3 regions of the Streptomyces sp. NPDC056231 genome follow, and region 2 is predicted to be linked to each of the others. Evidence: riboswitches for the same ligand, from Rfam matches in the RefSeq annotation. Region 2 holds a riboswitch; each other region holds the start of a gene.
The links. Region 2 has a riboswitch for cyclic di-AMP ahead of ACNPQM_RS06020 (M23 family metallopeptidase). Riboswitches for the same ligand answer to the same signal wherever they lie in the genome.

Region 1 (9,567 bases), on a different contig from region 2:
CGCGCCGCACAGGAGCTGCTGCACCGCCACAAGGCGCTGCTCATCGCCGACGAGGTGCAGACCGGTCTCGGCAGGACCGGCGAGTTCTACGCGTACCAGCACGAGGAGGGTGTCGAACCCGATCTGGTCTGTGTCGCCAAGGCGCTCTCCGGCGGCTATGTGCCGGTCGGGGCGACCCTCGGGAAGGACTGGATCTTCAAACGCGTCTATTCGTCGATGGACCGGGTCCTGGTCCACTCGGCGAGCTTCGGTTCCAATGCCCAGGCGATGGCGGCCGGGCTTGCGGTCCTGGCGGTGATGGAGGACGAGGAGACCGTCGCGAACGCCCGCCGCACCGGTGATCTGCTGCGCGAGCGGCTCGCCGCGCTCACCGACCGCTACGAACTGCTGCACGAGGTCCGTGGCCGCGGGCTGATGATCGGCATCGAGTTCGGCCGGCCGAGCTCGTTGAAGCTGCGCAGTCGATGGACCATGTTGCAGGCGGCCCGCAAGGGTCTCTTCGCACAGATGGTCGTCGTGCCGCTCCTGCAGAAGCACCGGATCCTCACCCAGGTCTCCGGCGACCATCTGGAAGTGATCAAGCTGATTCCGCCGCTGGTCATCGGGGAGCCGGAAGTGGACCGGTTCGTGACCGCGTTCACAGCGGTGATGGATGACGCGCACAGCGGCGGCGGGCTGATGTGGGACTTCGGAAGAACGCTGGTCAGACAGACCGTCGCCAACCACTGAGGTCGAAGTTGCCTCAGAGGCAAAAAGTTTGCCTCCGAGGCAGGATCCTGGCCCAATAGGTACATGAACTCTCCCCATGGAGGGGTGGCCGACGAGCTGCCCGGCGTCGCGCCGCGCCTGCGCGATCTGCGCCGCCGCCGTGGTCTGACTCTGGAGGCCGCCGCCCAGCACGCCGGGCTGTCCCCGGCCCATCTGTCCCGGCTCGAAACGGGCCGGAGGCAGCCGTCGCTGCCCATGCTCCTCGGACTTGCCAGGATCTACGGTACGACGGTTTCCGAGCTGCTCGGCGAGATCGCCCCCGAACGTGACGCGATCGTCCGCGGTGGCCGGTTCGAGGGGGCAGAGGCCGACGGCTGGATGTACCAGCAGGCCGGCGGGTCCGGCCGGGCGATGCAGGCCCTGCGCGTCCGGGTTCCGTACGGCGCCCAGGGTGATCTCGTGCGGGTCCATCCCGGCGAGGAGTGGCTGTACGTCCTTGCCGGGCGGCTGAGGGTGAGCCTCGGCGACACCGTGCACGATCTCGACCCGGGCGACAGCGCCCACTTCGACTCGCTCACCCCGCACCGGATCGCAGCCGTGGACCGCGACGGATCCGAGCTGCTCTTCGTCCACACCCTGTTGCAGAGCCCCGCCGCCGAGCTGTGCCTCGGCAGCGGTACCCACCATCGCTGAGACCGGCCCGGCCGGTCACCGGAAAGGACTGTCATGTCCGATTCAGAGCACTTCGATCCGCTCACCCCGAGGTCCCAGAAGAACTATGACTCGCAGGAGCGGAAGTTTCCTCGCGGCGTGGTGATCAGGCTGTTCGCCTATCTCATCGCCGGACACATCTTCGCGGCCTTCCTGTACCTGCTCTTCGCGGTGGCCGGAAAGGGCTGACATCGACCGCCGTGCGGTCCGGCTACACCTCTTCGAGGAGCCGTCCGCGCAGCCGCTCCAGGATCTGCGGAGTCAGCTTCAGGCCCTCGGCGAGATAGCGGTCCGTGCTGCCCCAGGTCTCCTCGATGGTGCTGAAGGCCTCGGCGAGGTACTCGGCGCGGGCGTCGAAGAGCGGGCTGAGCAGCTCCATCACCTCCGGCGACATCCCGGTCGCCGAGGTGTCGGTGCGCCGGACCTTGTACCGGCGGTGCGGATCGTTGGACTTCAGGTAGTCGGCCTCGATGGCCTCGCGCTCGACGCCGACCGCCAGCAGCGAAACCGCGATCGAGAGACCGGCACGGTCCTTGCCGGCCGCGCAGTGCATCAGAGCGGGAACGCTGTCCTCGGCCAGGGCGTGCAGCACCCGGCCGTGCTCAGCAGTGCGATCCCTGATGATCGCCTTGTACGAGGCGGTCATCTGTGCCGCTCCCTTGCCGTCGGCAAGGACCGAGCGAAGCTGTGCGATGTCGCCGTCGCGGACCATCCGCCAGAACTCGGTGCCGTCAGCCGGGTCGGAGAGCGGAATGTTCACATTCCGCACGCCCGGCAGCTCCACGTCCGGGCCTTCGAGCCTGTGGTCCGCCGCATTGCGGAAGTCGAAGATCGTGTGCAGCCCGAGGCTGCCGAGGAACGCCGCGTCCTCGTCGGTGGCGTGCGCGAGGTGACCGCTGCGGAAGAGCCGTCCATGCCGCACCCGGCGGCCGTCCACGGTAGGCAGTCCGCCCACATCGCGGAAGTTGCGCACACCTGCCAGTTCGGGTTCCGTCGACGGGACCTGCGGCACCTGCTGCGTCACGGTGTCTCCTGGAGTGTCTGGCGTCGGCGCGGCTCGCCGGCGAGGTCAGTTCCTGCGACGATACGACATTGAATTCTCTGGCCATCCTCTCGGCCGTTTCCTGCTGAACAGCCCATGGAATTCCCCTCGCACGGGCGTTGCCCGGCCGTCGGTCGGCGGTCGATGATGTGCGGAACTGTGGGAATGCGGGGGATGGCATGATCGAGACAGGTGAGCAGGGTCGGACCTGGCTGCTGACCGGGGCGAGCGGCAGCTACGCGCTGCACCTCACCGGCCGGGACGAACTATTGCATCTGCACTGGGGGCCGCGGATCTCCCTCGCGGCCGCCGAGGCCCTCGCTGCCGCGCCCGAGCCGCCCTTCCGGGGCTTCGAGTCGCAGCTGGACGGCCGGGAGGAGTACCCGGTCGAGGGTGGCCCCCGCTTCGTCCGGCCCGCTCTCTCCGTACGCACCCCCGAGGTCCGTGGCACCGAATGGGCGTTCGCCGGGGCCGCCGTGGACGGCGACGAACTCCGTATCGCGTTCGTCGACCCGGTGCAGCAGCTTGCGCTCACGCTGCACTACCGGATGCGGGACGACTCCGATGTCATCGAGCGCTGGGCCACTGTCACCCACACCGGTCCTGACGGTCCGCCGCTGGAGCTGCTGCGCGCCGACGCGGCGGCCTGGGCGCTGCCCGCCCGCGACAGCTGGCGGCTGAGCCACCTGCACGGTCGCTGGGCGGCCGAGTCACAGCTCGTACGGTCGGAGCTGACGTACGGCGAGAAGGTCCTTTCCAGCAGGCGCGGCCACACCGGACACCAGTTCCTGCCCTGGGTGGCGCTCGACGCGGACGGCGCCGCCACCGAGGAGGGCGGCGAGGTGTACGGCTGCGCGCTCGGCTGGTCCGGCTCGTGGCGGATCGCGGTGCAGCAGCTCCCCGACGGGCTCGTGCAGATCACCGGAGGCGCCGGATACGACGACTCCGGGCTGCTGCTGCTCGCACCGGGGGAGACGTACACCACACCGGTGTTCGCCGGACTGTGGAGCGCCGAAGGGTTCGGCGGGGCGAGCCGGTCCTGGCACGCCTGGCAGCTGGCCCATGTCGTCCCGGACGCCGAGAGCCTGCGGCCGGTGCTCTACAACTCCTGGGAGGCGACCGGCTTCGATATCGCGGAGGACCAGCAGCGCGCCCTCGCCGTGCGCGCCGCGGCGATGGGCGTCGAGCTGTTCGTCGTGGACGACGCATGGTTCGGGCAGCGCACCAGCGACCGGGCCGGACTCGGTGACTGGACCCCCAACCCCGAGCGGTTCCCCGGCGGGCTGAAGCCGCTCGCCGACGAAGTGCACGGACTCGGCATGCAGTTCGGCATCTGGGTCGAGCCGGAGATGGTGAACGCCGACAGTGATCTGTATCGCGCGCACCCCGACTGGGTGCAGCACTTCGCTGGGAGGACCCGGACCGAATTCCGTCATCAGCTGGTGCTCAACGTGGCCCGGACCGATGTGCAGAACCATGTGTGGGAGCAGCTCGACAGGCTGCTCTCCAGCGCCCCGATCGACTATGTGAAATGGGACTTCAACCGCTGCTTCACCGATGCGGGCTGGCCGGGCGAGGGCTATCCGCAGAAGCTCTGGATCGCGCATGTGGACGCGCTCTACGCGCTGATCGACCGGCTGCGGGCCGCCCACCCCGGCGTCGCCTTCGAGTCCTGCTCGGGCGGCGGTGGCCGGATCGATCTGGGGATCCTCGCCCGTACCGACCAGGTGTGGACCTCCGACAACACCGACCCGCTCGACCGGCTCGCCATCCAGGAGGGCTTCGGGCAGATCCATCCGGCGCGGGTGATGGCCGCCTGGGTCACCGACAGTCCGAATGTCCAGCTCAACAGCAGGGTCAGTTCGCTGCGCTTCCGCTTCGTCAGCGCGATGGCCGGGGTGCTCGGGGTCGGCGGGGATCTCACCGAGTGGAGTGACGAGGAGCTGGCCGAGGCGCGGAGCTGGGTGGATCTCTACAAGGAAATCCGTCCCGCGGTGCAGCACGGCGCGCTGCACCGGTTGCGTGCCCCACGCGGTGGGCTCAGTGCCGTGCAGTACGTGCACGGCGACGAGGCCGTGGTGCTGATGTGGCTGGAGGCACAGCGGTACGGGGAGCGGCCGCCGGCCCTGCGGCTGCGCGGGCTCGACCCCGCGGCGACCTACACCGACCTGGGCACCGGGGCGGTCCACCACGGTGCTGTGCTGCTGCATCAGGGTCTGCACACCGGGCTGAGGGGGGACCTGGACGCGAAGGTGCTGAGGCTCCGACGTGGTGAACGCCCGTGACGTGTCCGTATTGCGTCTTTTAGCGGAACATAGCCTATTTCTACGGGAGATGATGGCCTCCTCGTGAGCGGGATCATATTCGTGACGGTGTGTGGTGGTGCCAGGGATGGGTATTCCTGACGACGCGCGGAAAGCCAAGATCCGTAATCCACAGAGGGTGACCGGGATTCCGCGCCGATTTCCCGGTGCGGAATCCATTGAGTAATGAGTGGCTTGTTTCCGCTGTCCTCGCTCGCCTACGGTCACCCTCAATCCGGACGGACCGCCAAATCCTGCCGCCGCCCGGAATTCGCACCCACTCACGTGTGGCAGGAGCGGGGGAACCAGGTAAGCCGCCGCCCGGAGAAATCCGGCCGGCTCGGGGTGAAGTCGCGAACTGCGACCGGGCATCTCCAGCCCGAACCCGACAGCTCACCTCGCAGGCGCCGGAGAGGAACTTCTTCATGCCCGCATCGGGTAAGCATCGCCGTACCAAGTCCAGCACGATCGCTCGTGGCGTCGCCGCTATCGGTGCCGGTGGGGCTGTTATCGCCCTTCCGCTGTTCGGCGCCACCGGTGCCCACGCCGCGGAGCAGGCCGCGCCCACCGCGCAGTCGGCAGCCGCACACGCCGCCGAGGCCGCGCCGGTCGTGAAGAAGCAGGCCGAGACCCGGACGTACTCCGTCGTCGGTGGTGACAACCTGTCGAAGATCGCCGCCGAGCAGCAGGTCGAGGGCGGCTGGCAGAAGCTGTACCAGGACAACCGCACGGTCGTCGGCGAGAACCCGAGCCTGATTTTCCCGGGTATGAAGCTCACGCTCGGCGGCAAGCCGGCCGGCTCCGCCGCGACGACGGACACCACGCAGTCCGCCCCGGCTCCGTCGACCTCCTCGGCCGACAAGTCCGCGTCGCAGTCCAAGGCTTCGGACTCCGTCAAGACCACCACGGTCTCCACCTCGGCCGGCCAGAGCAACAGCTCCGGCTACGTCCACCCCGTCCCGGGCAACCACACCACCGCCTACCGTGCCTCCGGCTCCAACTGGTCCAGCGGCAGCCACACGGGTATCGACTTCCCGGTTCCCACCGGCACCAGCGTGAAGGCGATCACCTCCGGCACCGTCGTCACCGCCGGCTGGGGTGGCGCGTACGGCAACCAGGTCGTCATCAAGCACGCCGACGGCCACTACTCGCAGTACGGCCACATGTCCTCGCTCTCCGTCTCGGCGGGCCAGACCGTGACCGCAGGCCAGCAGGTCGGCCTCTCCGGTGCCACCGGCAACGCCACCGGCCCGCACCTGCACTTCGAGATCCGCACCGGCCCGGCGTACGGGTCGGACATCGACCCGATCGCCTTCCTGGCCTCGCACGGGATCTACGTCTGATCCACGGCTGATCCGGTCGGCTCGGTGAAGGGGCGGTGCGCATCGGCGCGCCGTCCCTTTACTTATTCCCCGTTTACCAAAACCTGACCAGGTGGTCTATCTCACCACCCGTCAACCCTTTATTACGGTCGCGTAGGTCACATTCGGCGGTGCAGGATATGCGCTTGTGGCAGACGATTCGAGAAACAATCAACGTGGCGTCATCAACCGGCATGGCGCCATCGGGTCGTACGCAGCGATTGGCGACAGCTTCACCGAGGGAGTCGGAGACCCCGGCCCGGACGGAACCTTCGTCGGCTGGGCGGACCGTTTCGCGGTACTTCTCGCGGACCAGCTCCCGGACCCCGAAGCGGCTACGAGCCCCGAGGGCTCCGCGCATGGAATCTTCCGGTACGCCAATCTCGCCGTACGCGGACGCCTCCTCGACCAGATCGTCGAGGAGCAGGTACCGCGCGCCAAGGAGCTCGCGCCCGATCTGGTGAGCTTCTGTGCGGGCGGCAACGACATCATCCGGCCCGGCACCGACCCCGACGACGTGGCCGAGCGCTTCGAGCGCGCGGTCGCCGAGCTCACCGACTCGGTCGGCACCGTCCTGGTGACGACCGGCTTCGACACCCGCGGCGTTCCCGTCCTGCGTCATCTGCGCGGCAAGATCGCCACGTACACCGCCCATGTGCGCTCCATCGCCGATCGCTACGACTGCCCGGTCCTCGACCTCTGGTCGCTGAAGTCCGTGCAGGACCGGCGGGCCTGGGACGACGACCGGCTCCACCTGTCGCCCGAGGGGCACACCCGGGTCGCGCTGCGCGCCGCCCAGGTCCTCGGCCTCGATGTGCCGGCCGACCCCGACCAGGAATGGCCCCCGCAGGCACAGCGCGGCACGCTGGAGGTCCGGCGCGACGACATCCACTGGGCGCGTGAGTACCTGGTTCCGTGGATAGGGCGGCGCCTGCGCGGCGAGTCCTCCGGCGACCACGTCGAGGCGAAGCGGCCGGACCTCCTGCCGCTTTAGGGCGTCATCTGCCGGACGGGCCCGTTCCCCTTCTGCCTCTCGGGGGCTTCAGGCCGGTCCGGCGACGGGGGACACCGGCAGGAACCGGCGCCCCGAGGGCGCCGGTATGTCCGGGCGTCGGGCCGGTATGCGCTCCAGGACGCCACCCGCGAAGACGTCGTACAACGGCAGCGTCTCCAGATGCACATAGCCGATGTGGCAGTCGCAGACGCTGAGCGGGCAGGCCCGCGGACCGAGCGCGCGCCGGTAGCTGCCGTCGTACAGGTTGCCGAGCTCGGCCGGGACGAAGTGGCAGCGGCGCACCGTGCCGTCGCCGTCCACCGAGATGACGGACTCGCCGGTCCGGCACGGCATGCCTGCCGAGCGGTGCGGGTGACGGCTGTACGGGAACAGGGGGTCGAGGGTCGTCCAGCGGTCCGCCTCCTCGTCCGTGTAGCTCTGCCCCTCAGCGGCATTGACCCAGAGATAGACCTCGTCGGGCAGGTCGGTACGGAGCCGCCGCGCCTCGTCGACATGCTCCTCGAGACCGACGACACCGACGCTGTACCGGACACCGAGAGCGGACAGCTCCCGGCACCTGGCGAGGAAACGGTCGTACGGTGTCTGCCCCGGGTGGTACGTGCACCACAGTGCGATCTTGTCGCGGTCGGCTCCGCCGGCCTCGGCCAGCCACCGTGTACGACCGCTGAGATTGGTCTGGATCGCGACCCGGCCGATGTGCGGCAGCTGCGCCAGTTCCACCAACGCGCGGCGGTACCAGGAACGGACCAGCCCTTCGCCCCACGGTGTGAACAGCACCGAGATCCTGTCCCCGGTCTGCGCCGCCGCCCACGCGGTGAACCGCTCCAGCGCGGCGCGGTCGGCACGGAGCTGCTCCGGGCTGTCGCGCCGCTTGGCGAACGGACAGTACGGGCAGTCGTAGTCGCACGACGCCAGGGGACCCCGATAGAGGATCGTCAGATCCATGGGAGTGCTCACTTCGGTTCGTACGCGGCCATCGCGGCCCGTACAGCGGGGGAGAACAGTTCGGGACCCAGCGCGTCGGAATGGGCGAGCCCCTCGGGCGAGAGCCGTAGCAGCCCGGACGCCACGGCGGACCCGTCCAGCCAGCCCCGCGCCTCGAACCGGTCCAGCTCACCTGGGAAGTCGTCACCGGGAGCGGTGCCGAACCGCTCGCGGTATTCGGCCAGTTGCAGCCCCTCGGCCTGAAGAAGGGACTGCAGAAGGTGGCGCCTGCGCGCCTCGTCGCCATCGACATACCGCCCCACTTCCGCGCGGGAGAAGTCCTCGGTGGCGGTGTAGCTGTCGATGATCGCCCGCACTTCGCGCATCTCCACCGCGTAGTCGAAGGAGTAGTGCAGCCGGCTGGTGTACGAGCGTGCGCCGCAGCCCAGCCCGATCATGCCGTCCGTCTGGCACGCATAATCGGCGGGGCCCTGCTGCGGGGCGTCGGCGCGGCGGAACATCCGCATCGACACCTGCTCGTAGCCGTGGGCGAGGAGATGTTCCCGGCCCGCCCGGTACAGCCGGAGCCGCTCATTGTCCCAGGCCTCGTCCGCTGCTGCTTCGTCGCCGAGCCGGCCCAGGCCGGTCAGCGGGCGCACGTACAGCGGATAGAGATACAGCTCCTCCGGCAGCCAGGCGAGGGCCGCGTCCAGCGAGGAACGCCAGCTGATCTCGGTCTGTCCGTCGATGCCGTAGATCAGGTCGATGTTGAGGACCGGGATGCGTGCGTCCCGGATCCGGCCGAGCGCCGCCTCCACATCGGCGCGGCGCTGGGGACGGACCGCCGCGCGTGCCTCGGCGTCGACGAAGCTCTGTACGCCGATGCTGATCCGGGTCGTCCCGCGGTCGGCGAGGACGGCCAGCCGGTCGGTCGTTGCGGTCGACGGCGAGGTCTCGACCGACAGCGGCACGGACCGCAGGTCGGCGCCCATCCGCTTCTCCGCGATGTCGCAGAGCCGCTCCAACTCGGCGGCCGTCAGGAAGGTGGGGGTGCCCCCGCCGAACGCCGTTGCTGCGAACCGCACCGGCTCGTCGTCACCCAGTGCTTCACGCACGGCGGTGGCCTGCCGGTCCAGTGCGTCGAGATAGCGCGTCGTCAGCTCGTCGGGGGCGCCGATCCGGGTGAAGAGGTTGCAGAAACCGCAGCGGACCTCGCAGAACGGTATGTGGAGATAGAGCGAGAGCGCGTCCTTGCGTTCTCCCGCCCACAGCTCGCGCAGCGCGGGACGGCCGACGGGATGGCCGGTGAGCGGGCGGTACGCCGTCTTGTGCGGATAGGCGTAGACGTAGCTCTGGTACGGGCGGACGGTGTGCGGACTGGTCATCGTGCGGTGGCCCCCGGTTCCAGGAAGAAGTGCGCGTACGGAACGGTCCAGACGGACTCGTGGCCGAGCCGGTGACCGGTGTAGCCGTCGTCCCCGTACGCCGTGCCGTGGTCGGAGC
Region 2 (9,567 bases):
GCCCACCGTGCGGGCGTTGTGCGTCGCCCGTGCACCGCACCAGCAGAGCGCTTCGACCTGGAGGGTCTCGACCCGGTCGGCCAGTTCCATCAGGCGCTGGGAACCGGGGAACAGCTTCGTCCGGAAATCGGTGGTGATACCGAACGCGAAGACGTCCAGGCCGAGGTCGTCGACGATCCGGGCGAGCTGGTCGATCTGTACAGGCGCGAGGAACTGTGCCTCGTCCACGATCACGTAGTCCGCCCGGCCGCCACGGGTGATGTGGTCGACGAGATGGGCGTACACATCCATGCCCTCGTCGGCCTCGACGGCCTCCGTGACGAGCCCCAGCCGCGAGGAGAGCTTGCCCTCGCCCGCGCGGTCGTCCCGAGTGAAGATCACGCCTTGCAGGCCCCTGGCCGACCGGTTGTGGCCGATCTGCAGCGCCAGCGTGCTCTTTCCGCAGTCCATCGTTCCGGAGAAGAACACAAGCTCGGGCATGAGGGGGTGAACACCTTTCGGTTCAGCAAGGGCAGAGAAGGGAGAAAACGGGTTACGAGCGTACTTCGAGGAGCGGGACGAGCTGCTCGGCGGGAGTCATCGAGCCGTGCATGCCCACCATCGCCGACTCGTGCGGCTCCTGGACGGACGCGGTGACCACCACGTCGTCGCGGGCGGCCGCCACCACGTCGCCGACCCTGCCGTACACCCGCTCGTCGACCTTCGGACCGAACCAGCCCGCCGCGATCGCCTCGTCCCGGCTCGCCACCCAGAACTGCTCGCCGAGCACTTCCTGCCAGACGGTCAGCACATCGGCCTCGGCGCCGGGGACGGCGTACACATGGCGGGCCCGGCCCTCGCCGCCGAGCAGGGCGACGCCCGCGCGCAGCTCCCAGTCCTCGTCGAAATCGATCCGGGACTGTTCGTCGAAGGGGATGTCGATCATGCCGTGGTCGGCGGTGATGTACAGCGCCGAGCGGGGCGGGAGCTGTTCGGCGAGGCGCTGCACGAGACCGTCCACGTACATCAGCTGGCCGCGCCAGGCGTCGGAGTCGACGCCGAAGCGGTGCCCCTTGCCGTCGATCTCGCTGTAGTACGTGTAGACGAGCGACCGGTCACCGGCGGCGAGCCGGTCCGCGGCCAGGTCCATCCGGTCCTCGCCGGAGAGCCTGCCGTGGAACGTGCCGCCGCTCAGCGCGACCTCGGTGAGCGGGGTGTGCTGGAAAGTCGGGGCGGAGACCTGCGCGGTCGCCACACCGGCCTCGTCGGCGAGCCGGAAGACGGTGGGATACGGCTGCCAGACTGCCGGCGAGGTCCAGGGCTTCCAGCGGAGCTGGTTCATCAGCTCGCCGGTCTCCGGATTGCGGACGGTGTAGCCGGGAAGGCCGTGTGCGCCGGGCGGCAGCCCCGTACCGACCGAGGCGAGCGAGGTCGCGGTGGTGGCCGGGAAGCCCGCCGTGATGGGACGGCCCGTGCCCCCGCGAGAGGTGGGGAGCAACGAGTGCAGATACGGCGCCTCGTCCGGGTGGGCCTTGATCTGCTCCCAGCCGAGTCCGTCGATCAGGAAGACGCAGTTCCGGTCGGCGGGGGTGAGCTCAGGTATCGCCGCCGTGAAGCCTGGCACGCCCTGTCCGGCGACGAGCGTCGGCAGCAGATCGGCAAGCGAGCCGCTGCCGTACGCGGGGACGGGAGCGGTGTCGAGAGGGAGCAGAACGGGGTCCTGCCAGGCCGGCTGGGCCATCAGCGGCCGGTAGCCGCGATCGCGGCCGTCGCCTCGGAGAGGGACTGGGCGAAGGCAAGGGTCTGCCGCACCGTATCCGGGCCGTCACCGGCCTCGCTGACGCGCAGGCTCAGGTCGTCGGCGGTGGAGCTGCCGGTGTAGCCGTGGTCCGCCTCGCAGTTGGGGTCGCCACAGGCGGCGGGCTCCAGGTCGATGCGGGAGACCGCGCCCCAGCCGATGGTCAGGACGACCTCGCGGGGCAGTGTGCCCGGGACGTACTTCTCCGGGTCGGCGACGACTCGGCTGACCACCACCGAGGAGATCCGGTCCAGCTTGACGGACTCGGTGGAGGTGGTGGCGTACGGCGACGGGGAACTGGTGTCCGCGTTCTGCTCGTCGGTGTGGCTGACGATGAAACGGTTGTCCGTCAGGACCAGGACCGTGACGTGCCTGCGCACCTCATTGGAGTCGAAGGTCGTCTCCTGGTGCACCAGGTACGAAGCGACCGGCTCACCCCCGACGGCGGCCTCCACCGCCTCGGCCACAAGGGCCGGGTAGTAGCCGCTGCGCTCGATCGCCGCGCGCAGCCCCTGGGTCGTCGTACCGGTCTTCGCCATACGGACCATCCTACGGGGGGTGGATGACTGCCGGGGACGCTGTGGACGGGCCTGCGGCGGATCGCCCGTGGATTCAGTAGTTGGGCAGACGACGGGGGCCGAGATCGGTACGGGCCGGTGGCGGCGACAGCCGGACGGTCGCGCCGAGGACGGTCAGCCCCTGCGTGGCGACCACGACCGGTTCCAGTGCGACGGAGACCACCTCGGGGTGATCGTCGACGAGCCGGGACACCCTCAGCAGCAGTTCCTCGAGCGCCGCGGTGTCGACGGGCGCCGAGCCCCGCCAGCCGAAGAGGACCGGGGCCGCCCGGATGGACCGGATCAGTTCGGCAGCGTCGCGGTCGGTGGCCGGCACGAGGCGGTGGGCGGTGTCCCCGAGGAGTTCGGAGGGCGCGCCCGCGAGACCGAAGGAGAGGACGGCGCCCGCCGCCGGGTCGATCGTGGCCCGCACGACGGTGTCCACGCCGCGCGGTGCCATGGACTGGACGACCGGCTGCAGCTCGGTGGGCTTGCCGAGCAGGTCGGTCAGCTCGCCGTACGCCCGGCGCAGCGCGGTCTCGTTGGCGAGGTCGAGCCGTACGCCGCCGAGGTCGGCACGGTGGCGCAGATGAGGCGCGGTGGTCTTGAGCGCCACCGGAAAGCCGAGCCGGGCAGCCGCGGCGACGGCGGCGTCCGGGTCGGGGGCGGGGAGCGTCGGCCGTACGGTGATGCCGTAGCGGCCAAGGAGTTCGCGCGCCTCGTCGTGGCTGAGCTGACGGCCCCGGGGATCGGGGTCGGGCCCGAGGAGTGCGTCGATACGTTCGGCGGCGCCCGCCTCGTCGATGGTGTCCTCGAGGAACTCGGGCACCTTGCCGGGCACCGCGGCCTGCCGTCGCCACTGCGCGTACTTCACCGCCTCGGCGAGGGCACGGACGGCACGCTCGGCGGCGGGGTAGGCGGGGATCCGGCCGGTGGGGGGAGCAGACGGCGTGGGGGCACCGGAGCCGGGGGCGTTCGGCTGGGCCGGGAGATCCGGCGTGACTGAGCCGGCGGGGGTGCCGGTGACGCCCGGCGTGGCTGAAGCGCCTGTGGGGCTCGTGACGCGCGGGATGCCCCTGCCGTCCGCCGCGGCCGGAGCACCCGGGGAAGCCGTCGCGGCCACCCGCGGCGCCGCGACCGTGCTGCTGGCGGCCGCGAGCGCCTCCGCCAGACCGCCGATCTCCACGTGGACCACGGCCACCGGCTTGGCCGGTCCCGTGGCCGCCGCTGCGCGCAGCGCGGCAGCCAGGACCTCGCCGTCACCCGTTTCCGCCTGGCCGTTCTCGCCGACCCACGGGATCGCCGTCACCACCACCGCATCGCAGCTCCGGTCGGCGAGTGCCTCCGCCAGCGCATCCCGGAAGTCCTGAGGGGTGGCCGCGGTGGTGAGGTCGCGGGGCGGGCGCGGGCGCAGCCCCTCGGCCAGGCAGGCGTCGTACGTGAGCAGGCCCAGGGACTCGGAGTTGCCGAGGATCGCGACCCGGGGACCCGCCGGGAGGGGCTGGTCGGCGAGGAGCAGGCCCGCGTCGACCATCTCCGTCACCGTGTCGACGCGGATCACGCCCGCCTGCCGCATGAGCGCGGAGACCGTCGCGTCCGGGATCCGGCTGACCGGCACCGCATGACCGGGCGGGGTGCTGCCGCTGTGCCGGGCCCCCTTCACCACGACGACCGGCTTCACCGCTGCGGTGCGCCGCGCGAGGCGGGTGAACTTCCGCGGATTGCCGAGGGATTCGAGGTAGAGCAGGGCGACGTCGGTGTCCGGGTCCTCGTACCAGTACTGGAGGAAGTCGTTGCCCGAGATGTCGGCGCGGTTGCCCGCGGAGATGAACGTCGACAGACCCGCGCCGCGCCGGTAGAGCCCGGAGAGCAGGGCGATGCCGATCGCCCCCGACTGCGTGAACAGTCCGATGCGCCCCTGGGCGGGCGGCTCGGGGGCGAGGGAGGCGTTCAGCCGTACGGCGTCCGCATTGTTGATGATCCCGAAGGCGTTCGGGCCGATGATGCGCATGCCGTACGAGCGGGCCTGGCGGACCAGTTCGCGCTGCCTTTCCCTGCCTTCGGCGCCCCATTCGGCATATCCGGCGGAGAGGACCACGAGGCCCTGAACGCCGTGTTCGCCGCAGTCGGCGACGGCCTCCGGGACCCGGTCCGCGGGCACGGCGACGACCGCGAGGTCCACTGGTTCACCGATCTCGCCGATGGAGCGGTGCGCGGGGACGCCGTCGATCGTTCCCTGGTCTGCGGCGAACGAACTGTTCACGGCATACGCACGGCCGGTGAAGCCCGCGCCGAGGAGGTTGCGCAGAACCGTCCGGCCGACCCCGCCGGGGTTACGCCCGGTGCCGATGACGGCGACGGACCCCGGTGCGAGCAGCCGCTGCACCGACCGCGCCTCCGCCCGCTGCTCACGGGCGCGCTGGACGGCGAGGGACTCGGCGGTCGGTTCGAGGTCGAGGGTGAGATGGACGGCGCCGTCCTCGAAGCTGCGCTGCTGGGTGTACCCGGCATCACGGAACACCTTGATCATCTTGGTGTTGGCGGGCAGCACCTCGGCGGCAAAGCGGCGGATGCCGCGCTCACGCGCCACTGCGGCGATGTGTTCGAGGAGCGCCGATGCCACGCCGCGGCCCTGGTGCGCGTCCTGGACGAGAAAGGCGACCTCGGCCTCGTCGGCGGGGGCGGAGGCCGGCCGGCCGTTCGCGTCGATCCGGTCGTAGCGGACAGTGGCGATGAAATCACCGCCGACCGTGGCGGCGAGCCCCACCCGGTCGACGTAGTCGTGATGGGTGAAGCGGTGGACGTCCTTGGCGGACAGACGGGGGTAAGGAGCGAAGAACCGGTAGTACTTCGACTCCTCGGAGACCTGCTCGTAGAAGCTGACCAGGCGCTCGGCATCGTCCGTGGTGATGGGCCTGATGCGGGCCGTACCGCCGTCGCGGAGCACCACATCCGCTTCCCAGTGGTCGGGGTACACGTGGTGCGGACTCTGCTCCGGCGTGGGCTGCATGGGCAAAGCCTACGGCGCGGTCAGCAGTCGCCCAGGGCACGGGGCCAGGGCAGTCCGAGAGCTCCGATCAGCCGTGCAGCACGGGCCGGGTCGCGGGTCGGCGGGCAACAGGGCACTGCGTGAGAGGCTGGTCTGGACAATCATTGATCCGTGAAGGGCAGAACCATGGCTGAGCGTCGCGTCAATGTCGGTTGGACCGAGGGCCTGCACGCCCGCCCCGCTTCCATCTTCGTTCGTGCGGCCACGGCGTCCGGCATCCCCGTCACGATCGCCAAGCCCGACGGCCCCCCGGTGAACGCCGCCTCCATCCTCGCGGTGCTCGGTCTCGGCGCGCACGGCGGCGAGGAGATCGTGCTCGCCTCCGAGGCGGACGACGCCGAGGCCGCGCTCGACCGGCTGGCGAAGCTGGTCACCGAGGGGCTCGAGGAGCTCCCGGAGACCGTCTGATTCCAGGATTCCGATCAGGGGGAAGCCTTTCCGGCCGGTTCCTGTCGGGTCCATTTCCGTGACGGAGCCGCGATACCCCCAACCGGGATCGCGGCTCCTTCGTTTTCTGATACCGACAATGCCTCCGGGGCGAATTTCGGGCAGCCAAAAGAAAGCCCCGCACACTTACTTCACCTTGTATACGGCGCAGGTGTTAATACCGGCCGCTCGCGGTGTTTACGGCATGTTGCGAAGTCCTCACCCGGCCGCCGGAACGGGGGGCGCCGGCATCGCGGCCCGGAGCACCGCCCGCGCGGCGCAGCCGGTGCGCGGCGGCGGCCCGCGCGGCGTGCTGGGCGGCCAGCGCCCTGGCCCGATCCGCGTCGCCGCGCGCCACGGCGTCCACGATGGCTCCGTGCTCACCCCAGTGGTCGACCGGGCGGGCCGGCTGCTCGACCGCGTACATCCAGGCGATCTTGTGGCGTAGCTGGGTGAGCAGCGCGATGAGCCCGGGGCTGCCGGACGCCTGGGCGAGCGTCTCGTGGAACCAGCTGCCCAGGGAGTGCAGATCCTCCCCCGCACCTCGCCGCGCTCTGTCCTGACCCAGCCTGACCAGGCCGCGCAGCACCTTGAGGTGTGCCTCGGTGCGGCGTTGCGCGGCACGGGCCGCACCCAGCGGCTCCAGCAGCATCCGTACCTCCAGAAGGTCGGCGGCCTCCTGTTCGGTGGGCTCGGCGACACAGGCACCGGCATGCCGGCGGGTGACCACGAAGCCCTCGGACTCCAGGGTGCGCAGCGCTTCCCGCACGGGGACACGGGAGACCCCGTAACGACGCGCGAGCAGCTCCTCGGTGAGTCTGCCACCGCGTTCGAAGACACCGGAGACGATCTCGTCACGGATTGCCGTGCATACCGATTGCGCCGGAATGCGCATGTCCGAACCTCCGCCTTAATCCCCCGCGAAACGCGGCCGATCGACGCATGTTCTGCGACTCTATTGCAAGGCGACCGCATTTCCGAAGCCGGTCCGAAAACCATGAATACCTTCTGGCCCGGGGACGGTTCCGCCGGGCGGTTCGGCAGGGGCGGACACCCCGAAGGCCCCGGCGGAAGCCGGGGCCTTCGGGGTGTGGGGACGGGACGTCGGTCAGACGTTCACGCCATGGGCGCGCAGGTACGCCACGGGGTCCATGTCGGAGCCGTACGAAGGCGTGGTGCGGGCCTCGAAGTGGAGGTGCGGTCCGGTGGAATTGCCGGTCGAGCCGGAGAGGCCGATCTGCTGGCCCGCGCCGACGGTCTGGCCGACGGAGACGCCGATCGAGGAGAGGTGGCCGTACTGGGTGTACGTGCCGTCCGTCATCCGCAGCACGATGTTGTTGCCGTATGCGCCGCCCCAGCCCGCCTCGACGACCGTGCCGGCGCCGACGGCGACGACGGAGCTGCCGGAAGCGGCGTGGAAGTCGATGCCCGAGTGGCGACCGGAGGACCAGAGGGATCCGCTCGACTTGTAGCCGGTGGTGACGTACGAACCGGCGACCGGGAGCTGATAGGAGCCCAGGCGGGTGCGCTCGGCGGAACGGGCGGCGCGGGCCTTCGCGTCACGGGCCGCCTTGGCGCGGGCCTCGGCCTCGGCCTTGGCCTTCGCCGCCGCCTCGGCCTTGGCAGCCTCGGCAGCCTTCGTGGCGACGTCGGCCTGGCGCTTCTGCACCTCGGCCTGGGTGGCCACCTGGTCGGCGAGGGCGTCCTCGATGGCGACGATCTGGGTCAGACCGGTTTCATTGCCGGAGGGGGCCTCGGCATCCGCGGCGAGGGCCGGAGAGGCCAGTCCGCCGATGACGCCGGTGGTCGCCAGCGTCGCGACTCCGGCGACGCGTGCGCTCCTGCGCTTCAGGCGGCTCGGGGCACGGTGCTTCCCGGTGGGGCGGGTGAACGCCATGGAGTAGCTGGTCCTTTCCTTCCTTCTCGCCTACCGGGTTAGCTGACGGGTTCGGAGCAGGAAGGTCTCCTACGGATCCCCGGCCTCACAGGAGGTCACGGCATCCGATTCACCCCAAGGACTGCATGGGTCCCCGGCTCCCCGGGCTCGCGCCTGACGGGGACTCGGCGATCACTGCCCGGCGCCACGGATGCGGCATACGAGTGACGGACAGCGGAGCCGACGCTAGGCGGGGGCACTTTCATTCACCAAACGGACAGGGCGCTTTGTAGCGCATCCCACAGGGCAAGCAAGAAGCTTTCGCCTCAAATCGGGCAAAAAGGAAGACCCTGGCAGGAAGTGACTCGCCAGGGTCTCTCTTCGCCCCTCTTTGTGGGGCTTTGGTGCATCAGCCGGTGACGACGGAAACCTCTCCGATGCCCAGCGCCCTGACCGGCTCCTCGATCTGCGCAGCGTCGCCGACGAGAATCGTGACCAGCCGGTCCACGGGGAAGGCGTTGACCACGGCCGCGGTCGCCTCGACCGTGCCGGTCTCGGCCAGGCGGGCGTACAACTGCGCCTGGTAGTCGTCCGGGAGGTGCTGCTCGACCTGGTCGGCGAGCGTGCCGGCGACGGAGGCAGCCGTCTCGAACTTCAGCGGGGCGACACCCACGAGGTTCTGCACAGCAGTCTCGCGCTCGGCGTCGGTCAGTCCCTCGGCCACCAGGGTCCGCAGGACCTTCCACAGGTCGTCGAGCGCCGGTCCGGTGGACTCCGTGTCCACCGAGCCGCTGATCGCCAGCATCGCCGCGCCGGTCGCCCCGGAGGCGGAGTCCGGGGCCGTCGAGCGCAGGACCTGACCGAAGGCCCGCACGCCGTAGGTGTAGCCCTTCTCCTCGCGCAGCACCCGGTCCAGCCGGGAGGTGAGTGTGCCGCCCAGGCAGTAGGTGCCGAGGACCTGGGCCGGCCACACGCTGTCGTGCCGGTCGGCGCCGATCCGGCCGATCAGCAGCTGCGTCTGCACGGCGCCCGGACGGTCGACGATCACCACGCGGCCGGTGTCGTCGGCGGTGATCGGCGGGACCGGACGGGGCTCCACAGTGTTCCCGGTCCAGTCGCCGATGGTGTCGGCGAGCAGGGCGTCCAGGTCGATACCGGTGAGGTCGCCGACGACGACGACGGTCGCGGTGGACGGCCTGACATGGGCCTCGTAGAAGGCGCGCACGGCCGCGGAGTCGATCCGCTCCACCGTTTCCTCGGTGCCCTGGCGCGGGCGTGACATCCGCGACGTGGCCGGGAAGAGCTCCTTGGAGAGCTGCTTGGCGGCACGACGGGCCGGATTGGCCTGCTCGTGCGGAATCTCGTCGAGCCGGTTGTTCACCAGTCGCTCGATCTCGCTGTCGGCGAACGCCGGCGCCCGCAGCGCCTCGGCGACCAGCCCGAGCGCCTTGGCCAGCCGGGATGCCGGAACCTCCAGGGAGACCCGCATGCCGGGATGGTCGGCGTGTGCGTCGAGGGTGGCGCCGCAACGCTCCAGCTCAGCGGCGAACTCCTCGGCGGAGTGCTTGTCGGTGCCCTCGGAAAGGGCCCGCGCCATGATCGTGGCCACGCCGTCGAGCCCCTCGGGCTCGGCTTCCAGCGGGGCGTCGAGGAAGATCTCGACCGCGACGACCTGCTGGCCGGGACGGTGGCAGCGCAGCACCGTCAGCCCATTGGGCAAGGCGCCGCGCTCGGGTGCGGGAAAGGCCCAGGGCCTGGCCGTGCCGGGGGTCGGCTGCGGGTGGTACTCCATCGATACTCCAGTCGCGGCAGCGTCGGTCACTTGTCCGCCCCTTCGTGCGCGTCGGTGTCGGTGTCCGTCTCGTCGGCTTCCGCGTCGGCG
Region 3 (9,567 bases), on a different contig from region 2:
GACCACCGCGTCCACCTCGTGGTCGAGCCGCTCCTTGATCTCCCATCCCTGTGTCATCGGCTCGTCCTCGTCGGGCAGGAGCAGGGTGCTGGAGAGCAGCGGCTCCCCGAGCTCGGACACCAGGGCCTGGGTAACCACGTGGTCGGGAATGCGGACTCCTACCGTCTTCTTCTTCGGGTGCAGCAGCTGACGTGGCACCTCCTTCGTCGCCGGGAGGATGAAGGTGTAGCTCCCGGGCGTGGCTGCCTTGATCGCGCGGAACACGTCGTTGTCGACGTGTACGAACTGACCGAGTTGCGCGAAGTCCTGGCACACCAGGGTGAAGTGGTGACGATCGTCGAGGTTCCGGATCGAACGGATCCGGCCGATGCCGTCACGGTTGCCCAGCTGGCATCCCAGTGCGTAGCAGGAGTCCGTCGGGTACGCGATGAGCGCACCGGAGCGGATGGTCTCAGCCACCGTGCTGATGGTGCGCCGTTGAGGATTTTCGGGGTGTACGTCGAAGTACTTCGCCATTGTTCGAGCTTATGTGATCCGGACTGCCGTGGTGAGGTACAAACAGGATCCGGGACGTCGGCGAGAACCCCGGCAAGTCCGGCGCAGGGTGACGACGTACGACCGCCGTGCCCCGGGCGTGGTTCGGCGGCTGCCGGCCGACGACTGGGCCTCCGCCGCCGCCCAGTACAGCCGGCAAAGCCGGACCACGCCCAGGTCGTGCCGGCACAGGTTCTCCCACTGACCGCCGCTCGTCCCCTTCCCTCGTCTCAGCGAGGACCGGGCGCCGGACAGGCCTCGAGACTGTCGAGCAGTTCGCCGGCTGTCGGCGTGTCACACATCTCGGCCGTCAGGCGCTCGGCACCCGCCCGGTACGACGGATTCTTGAGTACCAGTTCGACGGCCGACCGTATGCCGGCAACACCGTCCGGGCCGAACCCGGCCGCCTCCTGCCCCGGCCCGTCCGCCGTGACGGTCAGACCTGCGCCCGCCTCGGTGACCAGCCTTGCGTTCGTCGGCTGGTCGGCGAAGAGGGGCAGGCAGACCAGCGGGACACCGGAGGCGAGGGCGCCGTAGACCGTGCCCGAACCGCCGTGGCAGAGCACGAGGGAGGCGCCGCCCAGTACGTCGGCCTGGGGGACCCACTTCTCCACACGGACGTTGCGGGGGATCGCCCCGAAGTCCGACACATCGGTGAAGGGACCCGTGGTCAGCAGGACGCGCGCCGGCAGCCCGCTCACGGACGCCAGTACCGTCCGGTACAGGGCGGAGGCGTTCGGCATGCCGCCCACCTCGGTGCCGAGCGTGACGTAGACGAGCGGTTCTTCGCGGCCGTGCCACCAGTCCGGCAGAGCGTTCGAGGCAGGCGGCTGATGGTAGCGCCGGGTCACCGCGTACGGTGAGGGGTCCAAGGAAGCGGGCAGCCGGGTCAGATAGGGGGAGACCCGGAGCCGTTCCGCGATGCCCGTACCGTACGAATCGAGTGCAGGGCGGAGCAGTTCGTCGGTGGACTCGGTGAACTGTGCGACAGAAACGGCGACCTGGGCATGTGGGACACCGTGCCGCTCGGCTGCCACCACCGATGCGAGCTCGTACGTCTCGTGCAGGACGAGATCCGGCCGCCACTCCCGGCAGAGCTCCTCCAGCGTCGGCAGCATGGCGGTGATGCAGAGTCTGCCGAACACCTCCCTGGTCATCAGGGACACGCCCTCGTCCGCGGGCAGCCCCAACACCCGCATCATCAGCGGCACGAGCTCGGCCTGCGGCGGCTCCCCGCCGATGTGGTAGGGCTGTTTCCGGGCTGCCAGTAACGGTTCGAGCTTCGGCGGTGCGACGACGAGGACATCGTCCCCACGCACCGCGCAGGCGTCGATGAACGGGACAAGCGGGCTGAAGTGGCCCGATCCGCTGGTAGAGGCGACAAGTACACGCATGGCACGAGCGTAGGGATCGGCGTCTCGCACCCACAGGACCGCATTGCGCCGACTTTCGGGCCTCCGCCATCGTCCCGTCCTGCTGCCCACCCACCGACCCCAGGCGGCGGTACGGACCCGACGACGGGGCCCACGCGCAACCCGTCCGGTGGATTCGTGGTGCTGCGAGCAGACGTACGAGGGAAGGAGAGTGAAATGCCCGAACTCTCCGCACCCGTGATCAAGCTCGTACGGCAGACCACCGAGCCTGTCGCGGCGCAGACCCTGCGCTCGACGGCGGCCGCGGTCATCTCCTATGTCGTCGCGGTGTGGACCCTTCCTCAGCCGGTACCGCTGACGGCTCCACTGACCGCGCTCCTTGTCGTTCAGGTCACCCTGTACGCGACGCTCACCACGGGCATCCGGCGCGTCAACTCCGTCGTCGTCGGGGTGCTCATCGCCATCGGCTTCAGCGCACTGGTGGGTCTGAACTGGTGGAGCCTGGGTCTGACGATCTTCAGCTCGCTGATCATCGGACGGATGGTGCGAGTGGACGAGTTCGTGCCGGAAGTCGCCATCAGCGCGATGCTCGTCCTCGGTGTCTCCCAGGTCGCAGCCACCGCCTGGGACCGCGTTCTGGAGACCCTGATCGGTGCGGGCGTCGGCCTGTTGTTCAACCTGCTCGCACCGCCCGTATGGGTGCAGAACGCGGGCGTGTCCATCGACGAACTGGCGCGCGAGATGGGAGGGATGTTCCGGGCCATCGGCGAGGAGGTCGGCGGCCACATGTCGGTCGCGCAGGCGGCGGCGAGACTGCACGACGCCCGCAGACTGGACCACGACATCGTGGCCGTCGACGCCTCGCTCCGGCAGGCCGAGGAGAGCCTCTTGCTCAACCCCCGGATCCGGCAGGGCCTTCTGTACCGCATCGTCCTGCGTACCGGACTCGACACACTGGAGATCTGTGCCGTTGTACTCCGTGTGCTGGCTCGCACGCTGACGGACCTGGCCAAAACCCGGACCGGGGAAACCATGTTCCCGCAGGACGTGGCCGAAGCGCTCCGGGAACTCTTCGCGCAGATGGCCGACGCGGTCGAGAGCTTCTCCACGCTGATCACCACCCCGGTGTCCGCCAATGCCGAGGACGCGGAGTCGCGACTTGCCGCCGCACTGGCCGCCAGCCGCGCCACTCGGGACGTGGTGGCCGACCTCCTGCTGGAGGACGTTCAGGAGCACCCCCGACAGTGGCAACTGCACGGTGCGCTGCTCGCCGAGGTCGACCGCATTCTGGATGAGCTGGACATCGACAAACGCGCCGAACGCCTTGGCGAGGAACTCGACCGCCACTCCGCTGAACTGCACGAACGTCATCCCCGGCTCGCCGCACTGCGGCGGCGGCTCGGCAGCCACCGGGCTCCGCAGCCGACAGTCCCGGGAGGGTGAGGGCGAGGCGATGGGACATCCCTTCCCGGCCGGCTTCGAGCCGGGGGAGAACTGGCTCCGGAACAACGAGGCCGAGGAATATGACGAGGGATTGGAGCTGCTCCGGCCCATCTCGCACCCGGTCGCCCAGCCGACCCCGGGTTCCCAGGGCAAGATCCCCGCGGACTGGGAGCGGCAGCAGCACTGGAGCCGTGCTCCTCATCCACCGGCAGGCGTACGGGTCCTCAGGCACGGATCGGTGATCCCGCCGGGACAGGCGAGACGGTCGATGTCCCAGCCGGCGCGCCCCGCTCCGGCCTGATAGGCGCTTTCGTAGAAGGCGAGTACGGCCGCACGGGGATCGCTCTCGGTGCGGACCGCGTCGTACGGCAGCACCGCCAGGTGGCTGCCGCCACGATCCACCCATTGCGCCGACACCGGGGTGAGCGGTTCCTCCGCCAGCCGCGCCGGTTCGGGAGCGGTGTACGAGTAGAACGCGGGCGCGGCGAACTTGTCGTCACCGAACCAGAAACCGAAGCTGATCACTTCCCGGGAGTAGGCCTCCCGCGTCACCGGGTCGATCTGCTCGGGCTGGTCGATCTGACGCTCCGAAAAGCGGGTGTGAGCGATATCGAAGGTGTGCCAGAAATGGTGCACGGGGCTGACTTTCCCCGAAAACCGTGCGGAGAATTCCTCCAGTACCAGCGCCACTTGGCTGAGTACCTGCCAATACCGGTTTGCCTGTTCGGGATTGTATGCCGCGTGCTCCGTGTCCTCGGCGAACGGCCGGTCGGCGTCGGACAGATCGAATGGCTTGGGAAATCTGATATCCACCTCGATACCCAGCGCGTCCAGGGCGGCCATGATCTTCTTGTGGAAGGAAGCCACAGACTGGCCCGAAAGCGGGAACGAGACCCTCACGCCGTCCAGTCTTGTGATGACGAGTTGATGGCCGACGAAGTCGAAGTCCACCGTGAAAATCGGGTTGCCGTCGATCTGCCCCATGGGGCGGGTGGTGATACCCCGGCCAGTGAGGTGAAACGGAACGTTCCACCAGTGGTTGCGCTGGACACTGGCCGCGAGACGGATCTTTCCGACGATCTGCGCGAAGCGGTGGAGCGTCTCTTTGGTGTCATGCCACTCGGCGAGCGGCATGGGTGGGAACAGCTCCATCGCCATCACTTCTCTCGTGCTGCCGGGCGGTCCCGGCGGGTGGGCAGGGCGTTCTTCCGCACCATCATGGCCACCCCGAAGATCTACGGCACCTTGTGCGGCCGCCATGGTGTCGTTCGCGTGAACATGCACGACCTGGCCGGTGGGCGGCCACTCGCGCGCCGCAGTCGGCGCAGGCGGATGACGCGCGACTGCTCCCGGTCGTCTCCCCCGGGTGCCCTTCCCGACGAGCCGGAGCCCGAATGTCTGCCCCTGGCGTCAAAATCTCCTGAATGTCCCAATTTTGGCGATAAAGGGAAGTTGCTTGCCGTGCTGGTGAACGTGCAACCCGCGTTGGTCCGAAGGCTTTCGTGCCGGGCAAATCGCCCTTTTCGGGCCGAGTGGTGAGAGTCACCTTCCGGGCCCGCAGGCGAAGCGGCGCACCGCCCGGTTCCCTTCTGCGCCAAGAAAGTTGGCTTCACGGACCGGGGTGGATTGCGGAAATTTCCGCGACTCGATCTTGTAAATGAATTGTGATCGAGAAATGTGGGCTTGTTCAGGTCGGAGTTTCTCGCCTACGGTCACCGTCAATCCGGATGGAACGCCGAATCCTGCCGCCGTCCGGTAACCCGACCACTCACGTACGGCAGGAGCGGGGGACCCGCGTAAGCCGCCGATCCGGTATCCGGAACGGCTAGGGGTGAAGTCGTATTCCCATACGGCGAGGCAACTCCAGCCTCAACCCGACAGCTCACCTCGTAGGCGACGGAGAGGAATACGTCATGCCCGCACAGGTTAACCACCGTCGTCGTAAGTTCAGTTCGCTGACTCGCGGATTCATCGCCGTGAGCACGGGCGGAGCCGCTCTCACGCTTCCGATGATCGGGGCGACCGTTGCCTCGGCAGCGCCGGCGCAGCCTGTCCCTGCAGCCGTCGCCAAGACGGTGGCGGCCGCTGCCGCCCCCGCCAAGCCGACTGCCGTGCGGGCAGCCACGCCCACCGTCTATTCCGTGATAGCCGGTGATTCCCTTTACAAGATCGCCCTGAGCCATTCCGTGAGCGGCGGTTGGCAGCAGCTGTACAAGGACAATCGAGCGGTCATCGGAGCCGACCCCAGCGTCATTCACGCGGGCCAGAAGCTCACCATCGGCGCCAGCGCGCCCGCGGCAGTCGCGTCCACGACGGCCGCGAGCACGGCCGCTGCCGTCACCGCGAAGCCCGCGACGTACACGAACGACCTCGATGGCTGGATCAAGGAGTCGCTGGCCGTCATGGCCCAGCACGGCATCCCCGGCAGCTACGACGGCATCCACCGCAACATCATGCGCGAGTCCGCGGGCAATCCCCGGGCCATCAACAACTGGGACTCGAACGCCGCCAAGGGCACGCCGTCCAAGGGTCTCCTGCAGGTCATCGACCCCACGTTCCGGGCCTACCACGTGCCCGGTACGTCGATGGACCCCTACGACCCGGTCGCCAACATCACGGCCGCGTGCAACTACGCCGCCGCCAAGTACGGCTCGATCGACAACGTGTTCGGGGCCTACTGACGCCCGGTCGGGTCGATTCGGGCATGACGGGTGGCGAAGGTCCGATGGGACTTCGCCACCCGTTCCCGTCGGTGTCGCGTACGGAGGGCGATTCAGAGGTCGATCCGCATGGCGGCCCGCCCGAGTGTGGGCCTGCTGACCTCGACGAACCCTGCGTGGGCGAAAGTGTCACAGCTGCCGACATGGGGCTCACCCCAGGGGGTGAGGGCACCCGGCCGATCGGGGAAGGTCGCCGGGGCCGGCCCGCCTGACGCGCGGCGTTGTGCATCCGGAGTGCCTCGGTCGGGCGCATGTTACCCATGGGTATGTAGTGACTTAACGCGCGAACAGCAGTAGAACCAGTTTCACTCTCTGGAGAGTGAGGCGTGTCACATGAGTGACTCTACCATGCATAATGCAGGCCCCAGGGGCGTTTCGCGTCGAAGGTTCATCACAGGAACTGGTTCTATTTTAGGAGCCGTGGCCCTCGCGGGTCACACCACCACCGCGGCCCAGGCCGGGGTCGGCTCTGCAACTGCCCCGATCGACTCCGGGGCCCATGTCCCGGCCCTGGTGATCGGCACCGGATACGGCGGCTCCGTCGCCGCACTGCGTCTCGCCCAGGCAGGCGTCGACGTGCACATGATCGAAATGGGCATGGCCTGGGACACCCCCGGCCCGGACGGCAAGATCTTCGCCAACACGACATCCCCGGACAGCCGGTCGTACTGGCTCCGCACCAGGACCAAGCAGCCCCTCAGCAACTTCCTCGGCTTCCCCATCGACAAGAACATCACTCGCAACACGGGGATCCTCGACGCCGAGGAGTTCAGCGGGATCACCGTCTACCAGGGCCGCGGCGTCGGTGGCGGCTCGCTGGTCAACGGTGGGATGGCGGTCACTCCCAAGCGCGAGAACTTCGGAGCCGTCCTCCCGTCGGTGGATGCCGACGAGATGTACGACATCTACTACCCGCGCGCCAATGCCGGGCTCGGGGTCGGCACCATCGACCCGGCCTGGTTCGACACCGCCGCGTGTTACCGGTACGCCAGGGTCGGCCGTGAGCAGGCCCAGCGCGCCGGCTTCCCGTTCGTCTTCGTGCCCACCGTGTACGACTGGGACTACATGAAGCAGGAAGAGGCCGGAGCCGTCCCCAGGTCGGCGCTGGCCGGCGAGATCCTCTACGGCAACAACTACGGCAAGAAGTCGCTGCAGAAAACGTACATCGACCGGATCAGAGCCACCGGCAGGGTCGTCATCTCGCCGCTCCACAAGGTCACTTCGGTCGCCCCGGCGGCCGGTGGCGGTTACACGGTCGTCATCGACCAGATCGACACCGGCGGTGTCACCACGGTCACCAAGACGGTGACCGCCGACCGGGTGTTCTTCGCGGCCGGCAGCGTGGGCACCAGCAAGCTGCTGGTGAAGCTGAAGGCCACCGGCGCTCTCGCCGGCCTGAACAACGAGATCGGTAAAGGGTGGGGCGACAACGGCAATGTCATGTGCGGCCGGGCCAACCACATGTGGGACCCGACCGGCAGCCTCCAGGCGTCCATTCCCACGGGCGGCATCGACAACTGGGCCGCCGGTGGCGCGTTCGCCGAAGTCGCGCCGCTGCCCACCGGGATCGAGACGTACGCGTCGTTCTACCTGTCCATCACCAAGAACCCGAACCGGGCCGAGTTCTCCTGGAACGCCGCGACGGGCACCGTCGACCTGAACTGGCAGACCGCCTGGAAGCAGCCGTCCATCGACGCCGCCAAGACGATCTTCGACCGGATCAACCAGAAGGAGGGGACGATCTACCGGACCGATCTCTTCGGCACCTACAAGATCTGGGGCGACCACCTCACGTACCACCCGCTCGGCGGCGCGGTGCTGAACCGGGCCACCGACAACTACGGCCGCCTGCACGGCTACTCCGGCCTGTACGTCATCGACGGCTCGCTGATCCCCGGCAACACCAGCGTCAATCCGTTCGTCACCATCACCGCGCTCGCCGAACGGAACATCGAGAAGATCATCGCCACCGACCTGTGACGGTCAACGGCCGGGCAGCGCGCACCTGGTGTCGAGGCCCAGCACATGGTTGAGCCGGCCGAACGCCAGCCATGATCCGATGCTCATGCTCAGCTCCACGATCTCGAGCTGGCTGTAGTGCGCGGTCATCCGGGACCAGAACGCGGCGTCGAGGTTGTGGTGATCCAGGGCGTACCGCTCGGCGTATTCGGCGGCCAACCGGGTCCGGTCGTCGAACACGTCGGTGGTACGCCACTGGGTCACCGCGTCGGCGAATTCCTCCTCGACCTTCACGCCGTCCCGTTCGGTTCGCCAGTCGAGGCAGAAGGCACACCCGTTGATCTGGGCGATCCGCAACCGTGCGGCTTCGAACTCGCGCAGTCCCAGGGTCGTGTGGGCGTACACCGACATCGAGAAGTTCGATGCGGCGATCCCGATCCCGGGCACCATCTCACCCCACACGTACTCGATCGCGTCCTTGCCCTCGGGGATGTCGATGTTCATGGATGTCTCCTTCCGAGCCTGCCGACTGCTGGGCGCAGCGGGACGTCGAGCGCGTCGTACAGTCCTGGTTGCGCGTCCACGAGCCAGTCGATGGCGCTCACGAGCCGGCCGACCGCGGTGGCGTTCCCGCCCGCGGACCTGTTCTCGCCCTCGTCGGTGGCCTCGACCGTGACCTCGATGCGCGGGCGGCCCTCGATGATGACTCGATGTGCGCCGTCCCCGTCGGGCGGCTTCGGCCAGTCCGGTGCGCAGGAGGGGTGGATGCGCGTGATGTGCTCGATGACGATGCGGGGTTCGCCCCCGACGATGCCCTGCACTTCGAACCGCACGGCGCCCTGGGTGCCGGCTTCGAACGTGCCCATCGTCCTGGTGCTCACCGTGGCGTCGAGCGGGTGCCGGTCCAACGTCTCGCGGATGTCGTCGAGTTCGGCTCCCAGGGCCCTGGCCATCAGCCGTATCTGTCCACCCCACACCATGGTCGGGACGGTCGGTGCGAGCATCAGCGGCTCGTACTCCATCGGCTGGCCCATGCCGACCAGGTACCGGACCGATTCCTCCTGGTCGTAGGTGGAGTAGTCGAAGATCTCCTGACAGCGGATCACGTCCACGGAGGTGCCGAGTCCGCTGATCAGCAACGGGAGGACGTCGTTGCCCCAGCCGGGGTCGACACCGGAGACGAACAGTGAGCCGCCACCCTCCGCGATGGCGGCCAGCACCGGATCCCGCAGCTCCGGCGGGGCGCCCAACTGGTCGTACAGTGCGTACAGTGCGGGGGTGACGACCACGGCCCCGGCCCGGATCGCCCTGCTGATGTCGGCGAGGGCCTCGTCGGGGCGGATGTCGCCGGACGCGGCGTACACGACGGCCCGGGGACCGGTGGCCAGCACGCCATCGACGTCGGCGCCCGCCATGACCCCCAGCGGACGACCGAGCCCACCGAGTTCGCCCGCGTCGCGTCCCACCTTGACGGGGTTGTGGACGAGTACGGCGGTGAGTTCGAGCGCCGGATGGGCCTCGACTGCGCGGATCGCGGC

Region 1: another riboswitch for cyclic di-AMP. It lies ahead of ACNPQM_RS24300 (M23 family metallopeptidase); the one in region 2 lies ahead of ACNPQM_RS06020 (M23 family metallopeptidase).
Region 3: another riboswitch for cyclic di-AMP. It lies ahead of ACNPQM_RS18275 (transglycosylase SLT domain-containing protein); the one in region 2 lies ahead of ACNPQM_RS06020 (M23 family metallopeptidase).

The regions. Positions count from the first base shown of each region.
Region 1 is NZ_JBLVKW010000034.1:2,770-12,336, forward strand. Features, by position in the region: gene ACNPQM_RS24275 (aspartate aminotransferase family protein) at 1-729, shown strand, start outside; gene ACNPQM_RS24280 (helix-turn-helix domain-containing protein) at 793-1,401, shown strand; gene ACNPQM_RS24285 (DUF6126 family protein) at 1,435-1,608, shown strand; gene ACNPQM_RS24290 (tyrosine-protein phosphatase) at 1,631-2,443, opposite strand; gene ACNPQM_RS24295 (alpha-galactosidase) at 2,641-4,746, shown strand; cyclic di-AMP (ydaO/yuaA leader) riboswitch at 5,029-5,186, shown strand; gene ACNPQM_RS24300 (M23 family metallopeptidase) at 5,190-6,107, shown strand; gene ACNPQM_RS24305 (SGNH/GDSL hydrolase family protein) at 6,274-7,119, shown strand; gene ACNPQM_RS24310 (STM4011 family radical SAM protein) at 7,168-8,085, opposite strand; gene ACNPQM_RS24315 (STM4012 family radical SAM protein) at 8,094-9,449, opposite strand; gene ACNPQM_RS24320 (STM4013/SEN3800 family hydrolase) at 9,446-9,567, opposite strand, start outside.
Region 2 is NZ_JBLVKW010000004.1:176,212-185,778, forward strand. Features, by position in the region: gene ACNPQM_RS05990 (thymidine kinase) at 1-480, opposite strand, end outside; gene ACNPQM_RS05995 (alkaline phosphatase family protein) at 533-1,720, opposite strand; gene ACNPQM_RS06000 (DUF5998 family protein) at 1,720-2,316, opposite strand; gene ACNPQM_RS06005 (GNAT family N-acetyltransferase) at 2,390-5,344, opposite strand; gene ACNPQM_RS06010 (HPr family phosphocarrier protein) at 5,510-5,791, shown strand; gene ACNPQM_RS06015 (GntR family transcriptional regulator) at 5,985-6,704, opposite strand; gene ACNPQM_RS06020 (M23 family metallopeptidase) at 6,918-7,706, opposite strand; cyclic di-AMP (ydaO/yuaA leader) riboswitch at 7,719-7,886, opposite strand; gene ACNPQM_RS06025 (M16 family metallopeptidase) at 8,095-9,477, opposite strand; gene ACNPQM_RS06030 (M16 family metallopeptidase) at 9,504-9,567, opposite strand, start outside.
Region 3 is NZ_JBLVKW010000021.1:415-9,981, forward strand. Features, by position in the region: gene ACNPQM_RS18255 (L-threonylcarbamoyladenylate synthase) at 1-516, opposite strand, end outside; gene ACNPQM_RS18260 (glycosyltransferase) at 765-1,928, opposite strand; gene ACNPQM_RS18265 (FUSC family protein) at 2,124-3,350, shown strand; gene ACNPQM_RS18270 (DUF5996 family protein) at 3,549-4,502, opposite strand; cyclic di-AMP (ydaO/yuaA leader) riboswitch at 5,074-5,259, shown strand; gene ACNPQM_RS18275 (transglycosylase SLT domain-containing protein) at 5,264-6,031, shown strand; gene ACNPQM_RS18280 (GMC oxidoreductase) at 6,404-8,050, shown strand; gene ACNPQM_RS18285 (carboxymuconolactone decarboxylase family protein) at 8,054-8,533, opposite strand; gene ACNPQM_RS18290 (dihydrodipicolinate reductase) at 8,530-9,567, opposite strand, start outside.